DNA from 3 places in the Brevibacillus sp. DP1.3A genome. Region 3 is predicted to be linked to each of the others. Evidence: riboswitches for the same ligand, from Rfam matches in the RefSeq annotation. Region 3 holds a riboswitch; each other region holds the start of a gene.
The links. Region 3 has a riboswitch for cyclic di-GMP ahead of HP399_RS08995 (benzaldehyde dehydrogenase). Riboswitches for the same ligand answer to the same signal wherever they lie in the genome.

Region 1: another riboswitch for cyclic di-GMP. It lies ahead of HP399_RS03610 (DUF5317 family protein); the one in region 3 lies ahead of HP399_RS08995 (benzaldehyde dehydrogenase).
Region 2: another riboswitch for cyclic di-GMP. It lies ahead of HP399_RS25535 (GNAT family N-acetyltransferase); the one in region 3 lies ahead of HP399_RS08995 (benzaldehyde dehydrogenase).

The regions. Positions count from the first base shown of each region.
Region 1 is NZ_CP085876.1:711,844-717,475, forward strand. It holds gene carB (carbamoyl-phosphate synthase (glutamine-hydrolyzing) large subunit) at 1-2,062, shown strand, start outside; gene argF (ornithine carbamoyltransferase) at 2,007-2,978, shown strand; cyclic di-GMP riboswitch class II at 3,071-3,152, shown strand; gene HP399_RS03610 (DUF5317 family protein) at 3,409-3,960, shown strand; gene HP399_RS03615 (HD-GYP domain-containing protein) at 3,944-5,281, shown strand; gene HP399_RS03620 (histidine phosphatase family protein) at 5,310-5,632, opposite strand, start outside.
Region 2 is NZ_CP085876.1:5,563,019-5,568,650, forward strand. It holds gene HP399_RS25520 (DNA alkylation repair protein) at 1-238, shown strand, start outside; gene HP399_RS25525 (Crp/Fnr family transcriptional regulator) at 238-915, shown strand; gene HP399_RS25530 (peroxiredoxin-like family protein) at 1,000-1,662, shown strand; cyclic di-GMP riboswitch class I at 1,836-1,919, shown strand; gene HP399_RS25535 (GNAT family N-acetyltransferase) at 2,110-2,664, shown strand; gene HP399_RS25540 (methyl-accepting chemotaxis protein) at 2,657-4,147, shown strand; gene HP399_RS25545 (alpha/beta hydrolase) at 4,269-5,318, shown strand; gene HP399_RS25550 (YiaA/YiaB family inner membrane protein) at 5,560-5,632, opposite strand, start outside.
Region 3 is NZ_CP085876.1:1,946,326-1,951,957, forward strand. It holds gene HP399_RS08980 (RsmB/NOP family class I SAM-dependent RNA methyltransferase) at 1-456, opposite strand, end outside; gene HP399_RS08985 (hypothetical protein) at 542-1,297, shown strand; gene HP399_RS08990 (methyl-accepting chemotaxis protein) at 1,322-2,266, shown strand; cyclic di-GMP riboswitch class I at 2,444-2,529, shown strand; gene HP399_RS08995 (benzaldehyde dehydrogenase) at 2,614-4,071, shown strand; gene HP399_RS09000 (methyl-accepting chemotaxis protein) at 4,102-4,983, shown strand; gene HP399_RS09005 (M14 family metallopeptidase) at 5,025-5,632, opposite strand, start outside.

The DNA of each region.
Region 1 (5,632 bases), 1.2 Mb from region 3:
GAAGGCAGTTCGTTCTCTGGAACAGGGCTGCACACATTTGACTCGACCAGAGCTGGCATCCTGGACGCGTGAGGAGCTTGCACATTCCTTACAGGAAGCGACTGATATCAGACTGTTTGTTTTTGCTGAGGCGATCCGCAAAGGCTTTACAGAAAGTGAGCTGCACAGTCTGACTGGTGTCGATCCGTTTTTCTTGCGGAGCTTGCGTAAAATCGTGGACTTGGAAGTAGAGCTGTCTTGCCACGATAGGAAAACACTGACCCCAGAACTGTTGTTGGAAGCAAAGCGTCGCGGGTTTGCCGATGAAACCATCGCTTCACTAGTGGGTGCTACACCTACCGAAATCAAATCACTTCGTCAAGAATCGGGCATTACGCCTACTTATAAAATCGTGGACACGTGTGCAGCAGAATTTGATGCCCAAACCCCTTACTACTATTCGGATTGGCAAGGAATAGATGAGGTCGAGTCACTGTCTGGCCGCAAAGTACTGGTACTTGGCTCAGGTCCCATTCGCATCGGTCAGGGTATCGAGTTTGACTATTGCTCCGTACATGCAGCCAAAGCACTTCAGGCAAGCGGTATTGCAGCTGTGGTTGTGAACAACAACCCAGAGACGGTCAGCACTGACTATGAAACAGCCGACCATCTTTATTTTGAACCGCTTCACGTAGAAGACGTGCTGCATATCGCAGAACGCGAACAGGTGGAGGGCGTCATGGTTCAGTTTGGGGGTCAAACCGCAATCAATCTGGCAGCAAAGCTGGAGCATGCGGGTCTGCAAGTAATGGGTACGTCGCTTACAGCCATCGAACGTGCGGAGGATCGCGAGCTGTTCTACGCCATGCTGCGCAAGCTGGACATTCCTCATATCCCCGGTAAAGGAGTATCGTCTTTGGCGGATGCGACCGCGATAGCGGATGAAATCGGCTTCCCTGTTTTGATGCGACCTTCGTACGTCATCGGCGGGCAAGGTATGGTAGTAGTCCACAATATCGAGGAACTGCAAGCTACCATTCACGACTGGCTGAACCATCCGGACATGAGCATGTTTTTCCCACTTCTCGTGGATAAATACGTCCCAGGCAAGGAAGCAGAAGTAGATGCGGTATGCGACGGACAATCTGTCATTATCCCAGGGATTTTCCAGCATGTGGAGAGAGCGGGCATCCACTCTGGCGACAGTGTAGCCTTGTTCCCCGCTCCTCAACTGACGGATGACATCAAGCACAAAATCGCGAGCTATACAGAAGCAATCGCGAGGGAAATGGAAGCGGTCGGGTTAATCAATATCCAGTTCGTCATTGATGGCGAAACGGTTTATGTACTGGAGGTAAATCCTCGTGCTTCACGGACCGTACCGATTACGAGCAAAGTGACGGGCATCCCGATGGTTCAATTAGCGGTTCGCGCACAATTGGGTGAAAAGCTGTCGGAGATGGGCTATGGTACAGGGCTTTTGCCAGAGATTCCGTTTGCAGTCGTCAAGGCGCCAGTTTTCTCCACGATCAAGCTGAACGGCGTAGACCCGGTACTAGGCCCAGAGATGAAATCGACGGGCGAAGTTCTTGGCCTGGGGCGTTCTTTCGAAGAGGCAGCAGGCAAAGCCTTTGCTTTCAAAGACAATTTGTACGGCGACTGGCAAAAAGGTCAGGTGGTCATGATTTCTCTGGCAGATGGAGATAAGCAGGGCGGCGTAAGAGAATCGATTGGACAAATTCAAGAAGACGGTGCCAATCTGGCGGCAACTCCGGGAACAGCCGAGTGGCTGACAGCCGAAGGAATTGTCGTGAAGCATATCGTGGCAGATGAAGAGGCGTGGATCGAGCTGTTGCAAAAGGAAGAAGCGGCCTTCGCTCTTGTTACTGCGACGAAAGGCAATCGTCAGGGCCGGACAGGATTTGCTCTGCGAAGCCGTATGGTACAACAAGGTGTGCCATTGTTCTCTGCTGTCGATACGTTCGAGTTATACGTGAAGTCTATTATGAAGAAAAGAGGTGGCTCGCATGCAGCCAGTGAAGATATTGGAACACTTTCAAAACTTGCCGTTACAAAAGCATAAAGGAAAAGATTTCTTACGCGTCGATGAATTCAACGGAGAGGAATTGATGGAGCTGCTCCATCTGTCTGCTCACGTCAAGCAATTGCAAAAGCTGGGACAGCCATTCCAGCCTTTGCAAGGCAAGACGTTGGGGATGATCTTTGACAAGGCTTCGACCCGCACGCGCGTCTCCTTTGAAGTAGGGATGCATCAGTTGGGCGGCTTGGGGATGTTCATGAGCGGAAAAGAGCTACAGCTCGGACGCGGGGAGCCGATCAGCGACACAGCGAAAGTTCTCTCTCGGTACGTGGATGCCATCATGATTCGCACCTTTTCCCACTCTTATGTAGAAGAGCTTGCCGAGCACGCGTCGATCCCCATTATCAATGGCTTGACCGATCTGTACCATCCGTGTCAGGCGTTGGCTGATCTGCTTACGATCTGGGAGCATAAAGGCAAGCTGAAAGGAGTCAAGCTCGCCTATGTAGGAGACGGTAACAACGTGGCGAATTCACTGGTGCTGGGCGCAGCTCTGCTAGGTCTGGATGTGCGGGTGGCGACTCCGGCAGGCTACGAAATGGATGCAGCAATTGTCGCAAAGGCTACAGAATACGCGAAACAAAGTGGTGGAAACATGATGGTGACCACCGATCCAACAGAGGCTGTCATGGGGGCAGATGCTGTATACACGGACGTTTGGACTAGTATGGGTTTTGAAGAAGAAAATGAGGTGCGATTGAAAGCATTTGCCGACTATCAAGTGAACGAAAAATTGGTAGCAGCGGCAGATCGTGATTATCTCTTCTTGCACTGCTTGCCAGCACATCGTGGGGAAGAAGTGACAACCGGGGTCATCGACGGATCGCGCTCTGTCATTTTTGATCAGGCTGAAAATAGATTGCACGCACAAAAGGCGATATTGGCGGCGCTGGTGTGAACATAGTTCTAGTTAAATAGAACTAGCTGTAATTAAATCGAATAGACTATGAATCTATGATTGCCGAATTTTGTCACTTATGTGTAAAATAAAGGTAGGAAAGAAGCGAAGAAGTACGGACTGTATCTGGTCGCTTGGTCCGTATGGAGCCAGTAGCGAATCCAACCTTTTCCATAATGGAAAAGGAAAGAGGAGCAGGGGCTGTACTTGGTCGCTTGGCCTCTGCATCACGGACAGTAGCGAAGCCAGCTTTCTCCACTATGCCTGAAGGGGGGAAAAGAAAATGAAAAAATGGTTCGCGGCAATTATGATGGTGGTTGCAATCGTAGCAGCTACTTCTGCAAACTTCCATATTGGATAATAAGCGTATTGGAGAAACAAACACCGCTTGGCTGAGTGGTGTTTTTTCTTCAAGCTTGGAGGAAACAACATGCTATTGGATGTAATTGCCCTATCTTTTCTCGTAGCATTGCTGCGAGGGGGAAGAATCAAGGAATTTCCTAAATTCAATCAACTAAAACTTCTTATCGTTACCATATTGCTGCAGGCTTGTGCAGTCATCTTCCCTACGATCGGTGGCCTTTTCATATCGATCGCGTATGTGTTTATTTTGGCTTTCCTCGTTTTTAATCGAGAATTTGAAGATATGCGGATATTTTTAATCGGCTGGTTTCTGAATGCGATTGCAATTTGGTCTAACAATGGAAAAATGCCAATCGATTTAGTCCAAGCAGCAAAGCTTCCTTATGATTTAGAACCAGTTATAAATGGAACGAATTTCAAGCATAGTGTATTGACGGAAAGTTCAAATTTTCCATTTTTGACCGATGTCATCTACATGCCATCTATCATTCCTCGGATTATTAGCATCGGCGATATTTTTATTATGTTAGGAGCCTTTTTACTTGTTCAGCGATTGATGAATAAACCTATTTCATTACTACAACTTCGCGAAGGTAAAAGTTATGCGACAAAAAACTAATTACGCGGTTTGGATAAAGGGGATTGTTGTACAGGTTGGATTTGTCATTGCAGCAATCTATATTTTTTACACATCTTCATCTGAATGGACTGCTCGTGAGCATTGGGGGGTATTATCTACCTATACCCTCTTGACCATTTTCTCCTGTTTTGCTCCCGTGCGTATATCGAATACGATTTTAACAGTGAACAATGCTGTAATCTTTTCGGGTATTTTGTTGTACGGAGTATGGGTCGGAGTATGGGCTGCTGTTATTGAATCTTTAATCATTGCTTTCCTGGTAAGGTTTAATCCGCTAAAAGCTATCATTAATATTGGGCAATTGTTAATGACAATATGGACAGTAGCGTTTTTGAAGGATTGGATCGAGGGCTTCGGAACCATTTCTCCCATTATTAGCGATTTGTTTTTGGCTGGTGTGTATTGGTTTGTGAACCTGATTTTATGTGGATTGGGTATTTCCTATTTTCATCAAATGACTTGGGCGCGAACCGTAAAGATGATGGCAAAAGGCTTCACCTCGACTTACTTGCTGCTTTTAATTCTAGCCGGAGTAGGTTCACGGTTAGTAGAGTCATATGGCCCGCTAACACTAATTCCTATGATGATTGCGTTTATTACGATCAGCTACGTATTTCATCATTACTATGACAACCTTCAAAGGCTTCAGCAAAAAGTAGAAGAGGTCAAATCATTCAATCACAACTTCTTAACGACGATGGCTGCTTCCATTGACGCACGAGATCGATACACAAGTGGACATTCTCAGCGTGTAGCTTACTGGGGAAGAGAAATTGCGAGAGATATTGGTTTATCCGAAAGAAAAGTGGAGGATGTTTATATCGGGGGAATCCTGCACGACATTGGAAAAATCGGCATCGAAGACGAAATTCTCAATAAAAAAGGAAAGTTGACCCCGGAAGAGTACGACAAGATCAAGCAGCACACGGTCATTGGCTACGAAATTATTTTGCAAGCAGGGATGTTCAATGAATTGCTTCCTGCGATCCGCTCCCATCATGAGCGAATAGACGGAAGGGGATACCCGGATGGTTTAGCTGGGGATGAGATTCCGCTGATGGCGAGAATTTTAGCCATTTCAGACGCTTTCGATGCGATGGTCGCGGACAGGCCATATCGAAAAGGCTTGCCTGTGGAGGAAGCGCTTCAAGAAATCAGACGGGGCTCCGGTACCCAATTTGATCCGATATTGGCGGAGCATTTTATCAGAATCGTTCAGCGACTGCCATACGAAGAGTTGCAGAGCATTATCGGAATGGAGTCCATCCCACAAAAACAGTTACAGGAGGCAATCAGATAAGCTGCCCCTTGTAACTGTTTTTATTCGTTTACGACCATATGCGGACGAGCTCTTTGGTTTCTAAATGGCAGGTAAGCTTGAATACATCTGGATTGCTTAATTTCTCCCAATCGTGAAAGCCAAAGCGGTCATCAATTGATTTCATGAGTAAGGCCAGCAGGCATCCGTGGCTAATAAGCACGATTTCTTTATGCGCATCTGCCAAAATCTCAGTGAGCAATGAATTTACCCGGTTTATAGCAGTAAGACTGGATTCGCCCCCTTCGAATTCAAGCGACAGGTCATTGAACGTATCGCGCAGTCGTTCGAACCAATCTTCACGTGGTACTCCGCTAAGGACGCGCTCAACCA
Region 2 (5,632 bases), 3.0 Mb from region 3:
CGCATTGAAAAATGATCCAGCTCGCTGCCTGCCTTTGCTCACGCCAGTGAAGTCAGATCTATCTAAATATGTTCAAGATTCTGTAGGGAATTGGTTGAACGATGCGAGTAAATCACAACCAAGCTGGGTGATACAGCTTTGTGACGAGTGGCTAAGCATCTCTGATTCAAAGGAAACGAAAAGAATTGTAACCAAAGCGAAAAGAACCATCCTGAAGACCCAAACCGAACAGAAATGATGAACCGAATCACATATTTATCCCAATTTTATTTGTTGAATTCATTATCCGAGGAAAGTTTGCGCTTAATCGATCAATTAACCTCCTTAACCCCTTTCCCCAAAAATACGTGCATTCAAACACCAGAAACTTTTTCAGAGGGCTTCTACTTCATCAAACAGGGGAAAGTACGTTTATATAAAGTAAATCGGGATGGTCGGCAGTTTACATTTGATATCCTTGGGGAAGGCAATGTGTTTGGAGAAGTGGATTTGCTCTCATTAGGTACACGGGAGATGTATATAGAAACCATCGAAGACTGCCTCATTTGTAAAATGAGCAAAGCAAAATTTGAGAGCTACATAATCGAACACCCGCAACTGATGATGAAGATCATGAGGCTCATTAGCGATAGAATGGTTTCGATCAGCCAAGCAGCCGAAAATCTTGCCCTTCTCCCTTTACAAGATCGCATTATTTCCACGTTAGTAAGGCTTGCCGACCAATTTGGCAATCCTAACAGTTCTGCGTTTCTACAAATTGAGTTACCTCTTTCCCATCAAGAGCTCGCCCATTTTGTCGGGGCATCCAGGGAAGCTGTGACGGTAGCATTACGTGCTTTAGCAAGAGAAGAACTAATTCAAACAGGCTTTAAAACCATTTCCATTCATCGGGACAACATTTTAAAGAAGATGTAATCCAGTTTACATCTTTCCCTCTAAAAGAAAGATATCGTAAAGCTATGGCTTCTACTATTCTTTCGAAAAAGAGGGGAACGACATATGGATAAACCACATTTTCAGAGCCTGCGCGAAGAGCTAGATTATACAACCATTCAAATAGCAGACTTCCTCACTCGTGAAGTAACAGATTCATTTACAAGATCAATCGAGGAGCTGAGGATCTCTGGACAGGCAAAGGGCTTACCGATTGGTTCGATGGCGCCTGATTTCACATTGAACGATCACACTGGCAAGACCATTACCTTGTCGGAAGAAATCGTAAAAGGTCCCATCGTCCTCACGTTTTTCCGTGGATCATGGTGCCCCTACTGCAATTTGGAACTGCAAGCATACCAAAAACAGATCGATACGATAACCTCTCTGGGTGCCCAATTGTTTGCCATTAGCCCACAATCTCCTGCACACTCTCTTACTATGCAAGAGAAAAACGGACTGAGCTTTCCCGTGTTATGCGATACCAATAACCAGGTAGCAGAAAAATATAAACTCAGATTCAGACTGCCTGATTCTTTACAGGATACCTACCGATCATTGGATATTGATCTCAAGCATTTTAATAGTGACGATTCTTGGACGCTCCCCATTCCTGCTACTTATATCCTCGACAACCAGAGCGTAATCCGGTTAGCATGCTTAGATCCAGATTACAAAAAGCGAATGGAGCCAACCGAAGTTTTAGACATTCTGCGTAACCTAACCTAACGCCTATATAACGAAGAACCAGTTGATACCACAACTGGTTTTTTGTACGTCTAAGCTTTATAAACAATTAGTTTCTTTTCCCTACCAAAACTTGACAAAGATATATCTTTTGGCTTATATTTTGCATGATTATATCTAGCAAAATTCGACACATTTTTACAAGTTTTGCTAAAAAATGCAAAAGGCAAAGTCATCGAAAGGTGGCGACGCAAAACCACGGGTCTACAGTCTTTGACCATGATAGCCGGGTTGCCATCATCTTGAGACCATTTTTTTGATGTTGGTAGCTTCGGTTGTTCCATTTCGATGGAACGGCCTTTTTTTGTGTTTCGTTTTTTGAAAGGAGGATGAAAGCACTTTCATTTTCGTAACGGATGGAAAAACATAACTTTTGAGACGTCAAACATACACAACACGGTAATCAGAAAATGATGGAGTGGACAAGTTATGTACAAACAAGTAGAAACCGTACAAGAGTTAGCAAAATTTCATGAAATCAAAGAAACAGTATGGACAAGCATGGGCTTCGAGATGGAGTACGCGAAAGAAGGCTCCGCACAATTCCTCTTAATTGCCGAAGACGGTGAAGCAGGTGGAACATTTGAAATGACGCCCTTTTCCAAATCAAATGCTTATATGAAAGCACTTTTTCAGGATGTTGTTACAGAAGATATGAAAGTAATGGAGGTAGACAGTCTTGCTGTTTTGCCGAAATACCGTGGACAACTAGGGCAAAAAGGAATTTGCTTGATGATAGATTACGCTGAAAAGCATGATTATACCCACGCAATTGGGGTAGCAGATCCGACTTTTTTTTCGTTCATTAACAAGAAGTATCAAGTAAAAGCGACTCAAACCAAAGATATCGTCTTTTACAAAGGGGCCGATGCCATTCCGACCCTGTTTCATCTAAAAGATGTCTATGACAATAAGCACGATCCGAAATATTCCTGGTACAATTCGTCGTCATCCAACCAAGTAAAAGTCGAGGTAGGTGGGTAACATGGATAACATTGATAACATTGATCTATTGAGAAGAAGAAACAATTGGGTCGTAATCGTATTCGCAAGTATTATTACGGTTGTTCAGGTCTTAAACCTTTTTCTAGGCGTATCGTACACATTCGTTTTCACGATACTGGGTATTTTGTATGGCGTGCTGGCACCTTTTACTTACATCTCCAATCGCCCGAGCTTCCGTGAAAAAGCAGCGCCCTTCATGAAGTTTTTCAACTTCGCCGTAATCGGGATCTTCATGTTCATCGTAGTTGGACTAGACCCGCATATGATCAATATCATGACCATTATGTTCTTTGTAGCAGTCATGGGGATTTATCAAGACCGACTCATCAATATTTTGACGATTGTATCGACATTGGGTATTGTCTCTTACTACTTCCTGACACAGAGAGAAACGATTTTCCATTCGACTAACAATCTTGATCTGATGTACTTCCTGCTTACCTTCTGCTTCGTCTCTGTCACGAGCATGATGCATGCTGTATTCAATAACAAGCTGCAAGAGGAAAGTGAGCAACAAAAGCAAGAAGCGATTGCCTCGAAGGAATCGTTGCAACGTGTTCTGGATCAAATCAATGAATCACTCACCTCTATGCAAGACTATCAAGAGAATTTGAACCAGGTGACGGACGGCGTGAATGTTCGCGCAGTCGAAACCGTCGCTTCCCTGCAAGACATTATGGAGTCCTTTACGGTCCAGACCAGCAACACGGACGAGCTGCGTCGGGAAATGAGCTCGACGAATCTGCAAGTTGAGGATATGACTCGCTCTGTTACAGAGATGCATGAGTACGTAGAATCGACCAAAGAAGCCACTAGCGAGAGCGGCAAACGCATTGGCAACATCGGCAATGACTTTGAACGATTCATCACGGACATCCAAGGTACGAACCAACTGATTCAAGAGCTCAATAAAGAAACCGAATCGATTGGGAAAATCATTCAAACCATTTCCGAGATTTCTGCACAAACCAATCTGTTGGCACTCAATGCCACGATTGAAGCGTCTCGCGCAGGCGAACACGGCCGAGGATTTGCTGTCGTAGCAGATGAAGTACGCAAGCTGGCTGAATCCTCCAAGCTATCCTCTGAGTCGATCTCGAGCCTGCTGATGACCATTCGCAAAAAAATGAAGCTGGTATCGGATATGATTTCCGAGTCACAGACTTCTTTTGAGAAAAATAGCGAGGGCATCCTCGAAGTGCAAGAAATGTTCACCAATGTAGACAACTACATGCAAAACTTTGCGGATAAAACGAAAAACCTGCAAGAGTTCATCATCCATGTTCACAGCATGATTCAGGAAGTCGGCGCAAAAGTAGAAGTCAACGCAGATATTACCGACAAGAACAAAGAGAGCCTGGAAGAAGTGCTTGTTCTCGTTTCTGAGCAAAAAGACGAAGTCGTTAAGGTTTCTGGCGGCTTTGAAAAAATCGAACAACAGATGCGTGGTCTCCATATGTAACCTTCCTGCAACCGCCTTTCACGGGCGGTTGTTTTCTTTTCTCATTTTGTAACTGAACAGATATATAATGTAAATATTCTGATATTTATGTTCTTTTACAATGAAAGGAGGCACATCATTGATGGATGCACGAATCGAAACAAAAACGATTCAAACAGATCGATTGCTTGTTTCCTACCTGACAGCAGGCGTACCGGAAGGAGAACCGCTTCTCCTCATTCACGGCAATGCATCAGCCAACTTGTTCTGGGATGATACCATTGCGGCTCTATGTGACCAGTACCGTGTGTATGCACCTGATATGCGTGGCTATGGAGCAAGTGAAGCATTGCCTATCGATGCAACACGCGGTTTGCGAGACTGGTCGGATGACCTTCATTCGTTTATTCGGGCATTGGACTTGCCAACACCTATCCATCTTGCCGGCTGGTCTTTGGGTGGAGGGATCGTGATGCAGTTTGCCATCGATCACCCGCAGGAAGTCCGCTCCCTGATTCTAATCGCCCCCATGTCCCCTTACGGCTTTGGTGGAACCAAGGATATAGCTGGCACCCCCTGCTACAGCAGCTTTTCAGGCTCGGGTGGAGGAGCCGTCAACTCCGAGCTGGTTAAAAGGATAGCAGCCAAAGATATGAGTAATGAATCTCCCTCCAGTCCTCGCAATGTCATGAATCAACTTTATTTCAAGCCCCCGTTCCAAGTCGACCCAGAGCAGGAAGACCGTTATGTGAGCGCGATACTCTCTACGAGAACGGGAGAAGACTTTTACCCTGGTGCTTTTGAATACGTAAACGATTGGCCCGGTGTTGCTCCTGGGGCGACAGGGATTACGAATGCGATTTCTCCCAAATACGTAAATTTGTCCGGTATTGTCCAGATTGAGCCGAAGTGTCCGATTTTATGGATTCGCGGTGCGGATGATGCCATTATCTCGGATCAGTCGCTTGCTGATTTCGGTACCCTGGGCAAGCTTGGCTATGTCCCCGGATGGCCAGGGGAAGACGACTATCCCCCGCAGCCAATGGTCTCCCAAATTCGTGACGTGCTCGAACAGTATCAACGCGCTGGGGGTTCCTATCAGGAGTTTGTCATGGAACATGTGGGGCATGCTCCACACATCGAGAAAGCAGCGGAGTTTATAGAGCTCATTCGAAAAACCGTCAGGGCATGACCCTGACGGTTTTCTTTTGCAATCCATTGGTTTCCCCGATAGCTGCATCCCCGTCCAATTTGACCAGATTGGGTGAACATCCAATCAGCCTTACTCGTGAGAATGCCATTACATTACAAAATATGCTACAGACAGTCATTCAAAAAGAGATGCTGCTCTGCGATACTCTAACGAGAATACTAGACTCCGAAGTTTCTACAGGGTCAACTGGATTAACCGGACCACCCATATGTAAACAGGGCTATTTCGGCGTATCTTTCTCCGCTTTCGATACCTTCAAATTAAATTCTCTTTCCTGTTCCTCGATAATCGCT
Region 3 (5,632 bases):
GCCGCAGCGCTCCAGATTTTCTGACAAGGCTTTTGCGCGAACAGGATGGATTTCGTTTGCCACGAGCATTCCTTGTCCACGCAAAAACGCTGCAAGCTGCGTCGATTTCCCCCCTGGCGCTGCACACAGGTCGAGGATTCGCTCACCAGGTTGTGCACCGAGTGCTTCGGCAGCGGACATCGCGCTTGGCTCCTGCAAGTAGTACATGCCAGCGGAGTGAAAAGGATGCTTGCCGGGACGATCTGGCTCTTTGTAGCGAAACCCGTTTTCGCACCAAGGGACTGCTTCCAGAGCAAACGGCGAGATTTTCAAAAAATCGTCACGCCCTACCTTCAACGGATTGACTCGCAAGCCGTGTGTTACAGTCTGATCATACGAGGAAACGAATGCCTCATAATCGTGTCCGAGCAAGGTTTGCATGCGCTCGGTAAATGATGTTGGTAAATTTTTTGTCATAACAGCCTCCGATGTCAGATTTTGGCCCCATGTGAAAGGAAAAGATAGAATCATGGCGAATCATAGAGAATGAGGTGAGAGCATTATGGAAGGATCCCGTGCAAAACGCTACCGCTCCCGGCGGAGGAATGACTCGGAAGTAAGCCGGTTTTGGATCATGGGGTTGCTGTTCTCACTGCTGGTGCTCGCTTTTGAATTCTTTATCGAAATACCCGCCGACGCAGATTGGCTGATCGATATGGAGATGGCTTTGTTTTCTGCCAGCTTTACGTTACTTGCCTTTTATCTGCTCGGGCTTACCTTTGCCTTTTCTCGCCACCAAAAGGCAGGGAAGATCAATCACCAAATCATCATCTATGTATGGTTGGGTGCGATCTTGTTTCACTTGTTCCTGCTCATCAGCAATTTGTCCAATCAGCATGTGTACAAAGCAGGGATCATTCTATTTTTAGGACCATTGTTTTTAACTGTCTACCATTTTATCACGTACTTGGCAGCTTTGCGCGAGGAGCGTGAGGAGCAGGAGGCAGCTACGACAGCTACGCTTGAGCGTACGGCCTACCAGATGATTCTGGAGGGTGGGCGTGTATATAGCGAGCTGAGTCGCCTGAAAACAGAATATCCAGAAGTGGAGCAAATGCTTCGTGCCAACGATTTTCACGATAAACTGGAGCGCTATGCTTTGGAAATGCAGCAGTATTTGCAGGCGAAGCATTTTGAGCGTAAAGACGTGGAGCTCTTGGAGGGTCACTATTATTTCTTGGAAAACTTGCTGAGCTTGGCGAACCAACATCCGGGAATAATCGAGTCCCGCGTATATAGCCGCCGAGGTGACAATTGATGGGTACAAAGGAGAGAGAAGCGGATGTTTTGGAAAAAAGACAAAGGCCTAGCAGAAAAAGAGACAGCAGCGACGACAGTGGCAACTCCCACAACCACAATGGCAGGACAGCAAGACGCTTGGAAACATGAGCTTCGCGGTATTTACGAACAGATGGGTGCGATTCTCACGTCGAACCAAGCGATGAACGCCGAATCCGAGCAAACGGTGCGATTGGTGACGAGGATGAAGCGTGTCGTAGATAATATCCAGGTCATTAACGAGCGGGATGATGAATCTGCGAGTCAACTGTCGGATCGAGGAGAGCGCTTGACGGACATCTGTAAACAATCGGTAGCGCGTGCAGATGAAGGTAAGAAGGCGATGACGGACGTTGTGGAAGTCATGAGCCTGCTCGACAAAGAATCGGTCCATACGTCCAAGTCCATGAGCCGCTTGGAAGAGCGCTCTTCGGAAATTACGAGCATCGTCAAGGTGATCAGCGACATTGCCAATCAGACCAACCTTCTCGCTTTGAATGCAGCGATAGAAGCGGCACGTGCGGGTGAACAAGGCCGAGGCTTTGCTGTAGTAGCGGATGAAGTACGGAAGCTGGCCGAGATGACAGCGAACTCGACCAAGACAATTGCAGAATTGATCGGCAAGATTCAGGAAGAAACAAAAGAAGCGTTGTCCAACAGTGAAAAAAGCAGCAGTGCGATCAAAAATGGACTTTCTATCAGCAAGGATGCTGCGGAGAAGACGGATCAGATCGTGAACGCTTTCCAGGCACTGAACGTCGAAGTGTCAGGTGTGATGGAAATCATCGCGCACCAAAAGCGATTTGCTGACGATGTGTCCCAACAGGTAAGTGATGCGAAGGGCTTGCTGGAAGAGCTGAATGAAGGCTTGACCAAGCATGTGAGGGACGCAAACGCGGTAGAGCAAATGCTCGCGACGAGCGTAAAGGATGTCAAAAAGATATTGTGATCATAAGGAAGAAGAATCAGGAGTCCGTATCCCAAGAGATGCGGACTTTTTGGTATTTGTTCAATTTGGTTCACTAAAATTTTACATTTTTCTGTTTGACTATTAGGAATTGAGTACTATAATCAAAGTAAGATTCTCCATAACTTTCCTTTTTTCGACAAAATCATACCAGCATTCGCTATGAATGGGCAAACCCATTGAAAATTGGGGACGCAAAGCCACGGGCCTAATGTACACGTTACGATGGCAGCCGGGTTGCCGACTAGCAGTGTATTTTGCTGTTTTAGTTTTACGGCTCCTTTCATGCGAAGGGGCCTATTTACTTTACAAAAGGGAGAGGTTAAAGCATGTCAATCCTTCAAACACTGGACAAGCAGTACATCAATGGGGAGTGGCGCGACGGACTTGGCGCAAAGACATTGCAAGATATCAACCCTTATAACGGGGAAGTCATTGCAGAATTCAAAATGGCAAATTTGGAGGATATCGATGCGGCTTACAAAGCGGCAGCCGACGCGAAAAAAGAGTGGGATGAAGTGAATGCCTATACCAAATCCCGAATGTTGGAGCGTGCTGTTCACTATATCGAAGAGAATGAAGAAGAAATCATTCAGATTATCATTCGTGAATTAGGTGGAACCCGATTGAAGGCATTTTTTGAAATCGGGCTTGTGAAGGATATTATTCGCGAGGCGGCTACGTTCCCGGTACGCATGGAAGGAAAAATTCTTCCTTCTCCCGTAGACGGAAAAGAAAATCGCTTGTATCGGATTCCCGCAGGAGTTGTCGGCGTCATCAGTCCGTTCAACTTCCCGTTCTATCTGTCGATGAAGTCCGTAGCGCCAGCTCTTGGCGCGGGCAACGGCGTCGTCCTCAAACCACATGAGCACACGCCAATCACGGGTGGGACTCTCATAGCGAAAATTTTTGAAGATGTAGGTCTGCCAAAAGGCTTGATCAACGTCGTTGTGACGGATATTGCTGAAATTGGCGATGGTTTTGTCTCCCATCCGATTCCGCGCATCCTTTCGTTTACAGGCTCTAGCCAAGTAGGAAGCCATATCGCGCAAGTGGCAGCGAAGCATTTCAAAAAGGCGATTTTGGAGCTGGGCGGCAATAGTGCACTGATTGTTTTGGAGGATGCGGATCTCCAGTATGCCGTCAATGCAGCGGTATTCAGCCGCTTTACTCACCAAGGTCAGATTTGCATGTCGGCTAACCGGGTTCTGGTTCACCAAGCTGTATACGATAAATTCCTCGATCTGTATGTGGAAAAAGTATCTGGACTCAAGGTAGGCGACCCAAATGATCCTGACACGGTAATCGGTCCACTCATCAATCAACGGCAAGTCACCAACCTGATGGCAACGATCGATGAGGCGATACGCGAAGGAGCCGTTCCTGCACTGAAAGGGGAAGTAAAGGGCAACGTGGTCGAGCCGATCGTTTTGACAGGAGTGACCACAGACATGTCGATTGCATCCAAAGAGCTGTTTGGTCCGGCTGTTTGCATCATGTCGTTTGCATCCGAGGAAGAAGCGATTCGCATGGCGAACGAGACCCCATTTGGATTGTCCGGGGCGATTCATACACGCGATCTGGAGAGAGGTGCCCAGATGGCCAAACGAATGGAGACCGGCATGATTCACATCAACGATGGAACGATCAATGACGAACCAATCGTGGCGTTTGGTGGTGAAAAGCACTCCGGGTTGGGACGTTTGAATGGCCAATGGAGTTTAGAAGAGTTCACTACGCTGAAATGGATTTCGGTTCAACACAAAAAGCGCCAATTTCCGTACTAATGCCAGCAAAATATAGAGGTGAAGAGGGTCATGAACGGTTACGTGGAATGGAACGAAACAGAAGCTTCCGAAAAGGGGAAAAACGCAGAACTGCTCGAGGCGTTCATCAAGGTTGCCCCTTATTTAAATGTTTTACTCACCGATGACATTACCATTGGGGTCTACGACACGGAAAAGTTATTGCGTAATGTGCCTGCCCAAACATTTGCGCTGCAAGTCAAGCCAGGTGATCCACTCCAAGAAGGAGATGTGATCACCAACGCGATTCGTAAAAACACCAAGCAGGCGATGATGGTCCCCAAAGAATTATTTGGTTTTCCTCTCGTCGCACGGGCGATCCCCCTGCATGATCATACGGGAAAAGTAATCGGCGGTGTCGGCATTGGATCCAGTATGGAGAGAGCCAATGAGCTATATGAAATTGCCGCAAACCTCTCGAGTGTCGTCGAGCAGGTCAGTGCCACCACACAAGAGATGGCCATGCAGATCGGGAATTTGAACGAGCAAATGAAGGCAATCTCAGAGGAAGCCAACGATGTGAGCCAAAGTACGACTGAGATCGAGCAAATTACTCTCGCCGTGAAAAAAATCGCTGATCAAAGTAACATTTTGGGACTGAATGCGAGTATTGAGGCTGCGCGGGTAGGAGATGCTGGGCGTGGATTCGCTGTCGTTGCGAATGAGGTTCGCAATATGGCAACGGATTCACGGGCGAATGCAGACAAAATCAAGCAAACCACAGATTCCATCCGGGATTTGATAACCCTGCTGCAAAATTCGATTGCATTGATTAATCAAACCATGGAGAGTCAGGCAGCTGCTACGGAGGAAATTTCTGCGACGATGGTCGAAGTGAGCGACAATACGCAAAAGCTGGCAGGGCTTTCCCAAGAAGTGTTTGAAATAAAGTAAGCCCATACATGTAACAAAATTCCCCTCTCAGGAGTCTAACTTTAGAGAGGGGAATTTTTCCTTTCGTTCTTTTGTGTGGTGGGTAGCGATTGCTCCAGCATATAGCGATACACTGGGACTTCATCGCCCTTTTCAACCGGCAAGAAGTTAAAGGTGACGTAGCTGTCTACTGATTCCGGTTCCAAGGCCAATGCTATGAAGTTGGCGTTTGGCTGGGCCATGCTGAACACGTAGCTACCCGCAGGAAAGGTTTTCGTTGTTTCGGTTACATTTGCAGTCACTTGGTTGGTGAAATGCCCATTCTCGTAAATCGTATTCACCTTGTTTTCCAAAATGGTGTAGCTTTCTACCGCTATGGTCGTTTCTTTTGATAGCTTGCTTACCGAAACACCGAGCAATTCTAGCTTGGCTGCAACGTCATGGTAGCCAGGAGGCATGAGATAAGCAGTGGGACGCTCGCGTTCGAGCACGGGATAGGCATCCGTAGAGCTTACCCAGTCGATGGGGGTAGACACTTTTTTTGCCTTGGCTAGATCGACCACTTCGAGAGATTGACCCGGTACTCGCTTATTCTCACTCAGGATGACGAGTTTGTCGTTGTCGTTTGCCTTTTTGCCTTTTTCCGTGATTTCTGTGCGTGCTTGCGTCA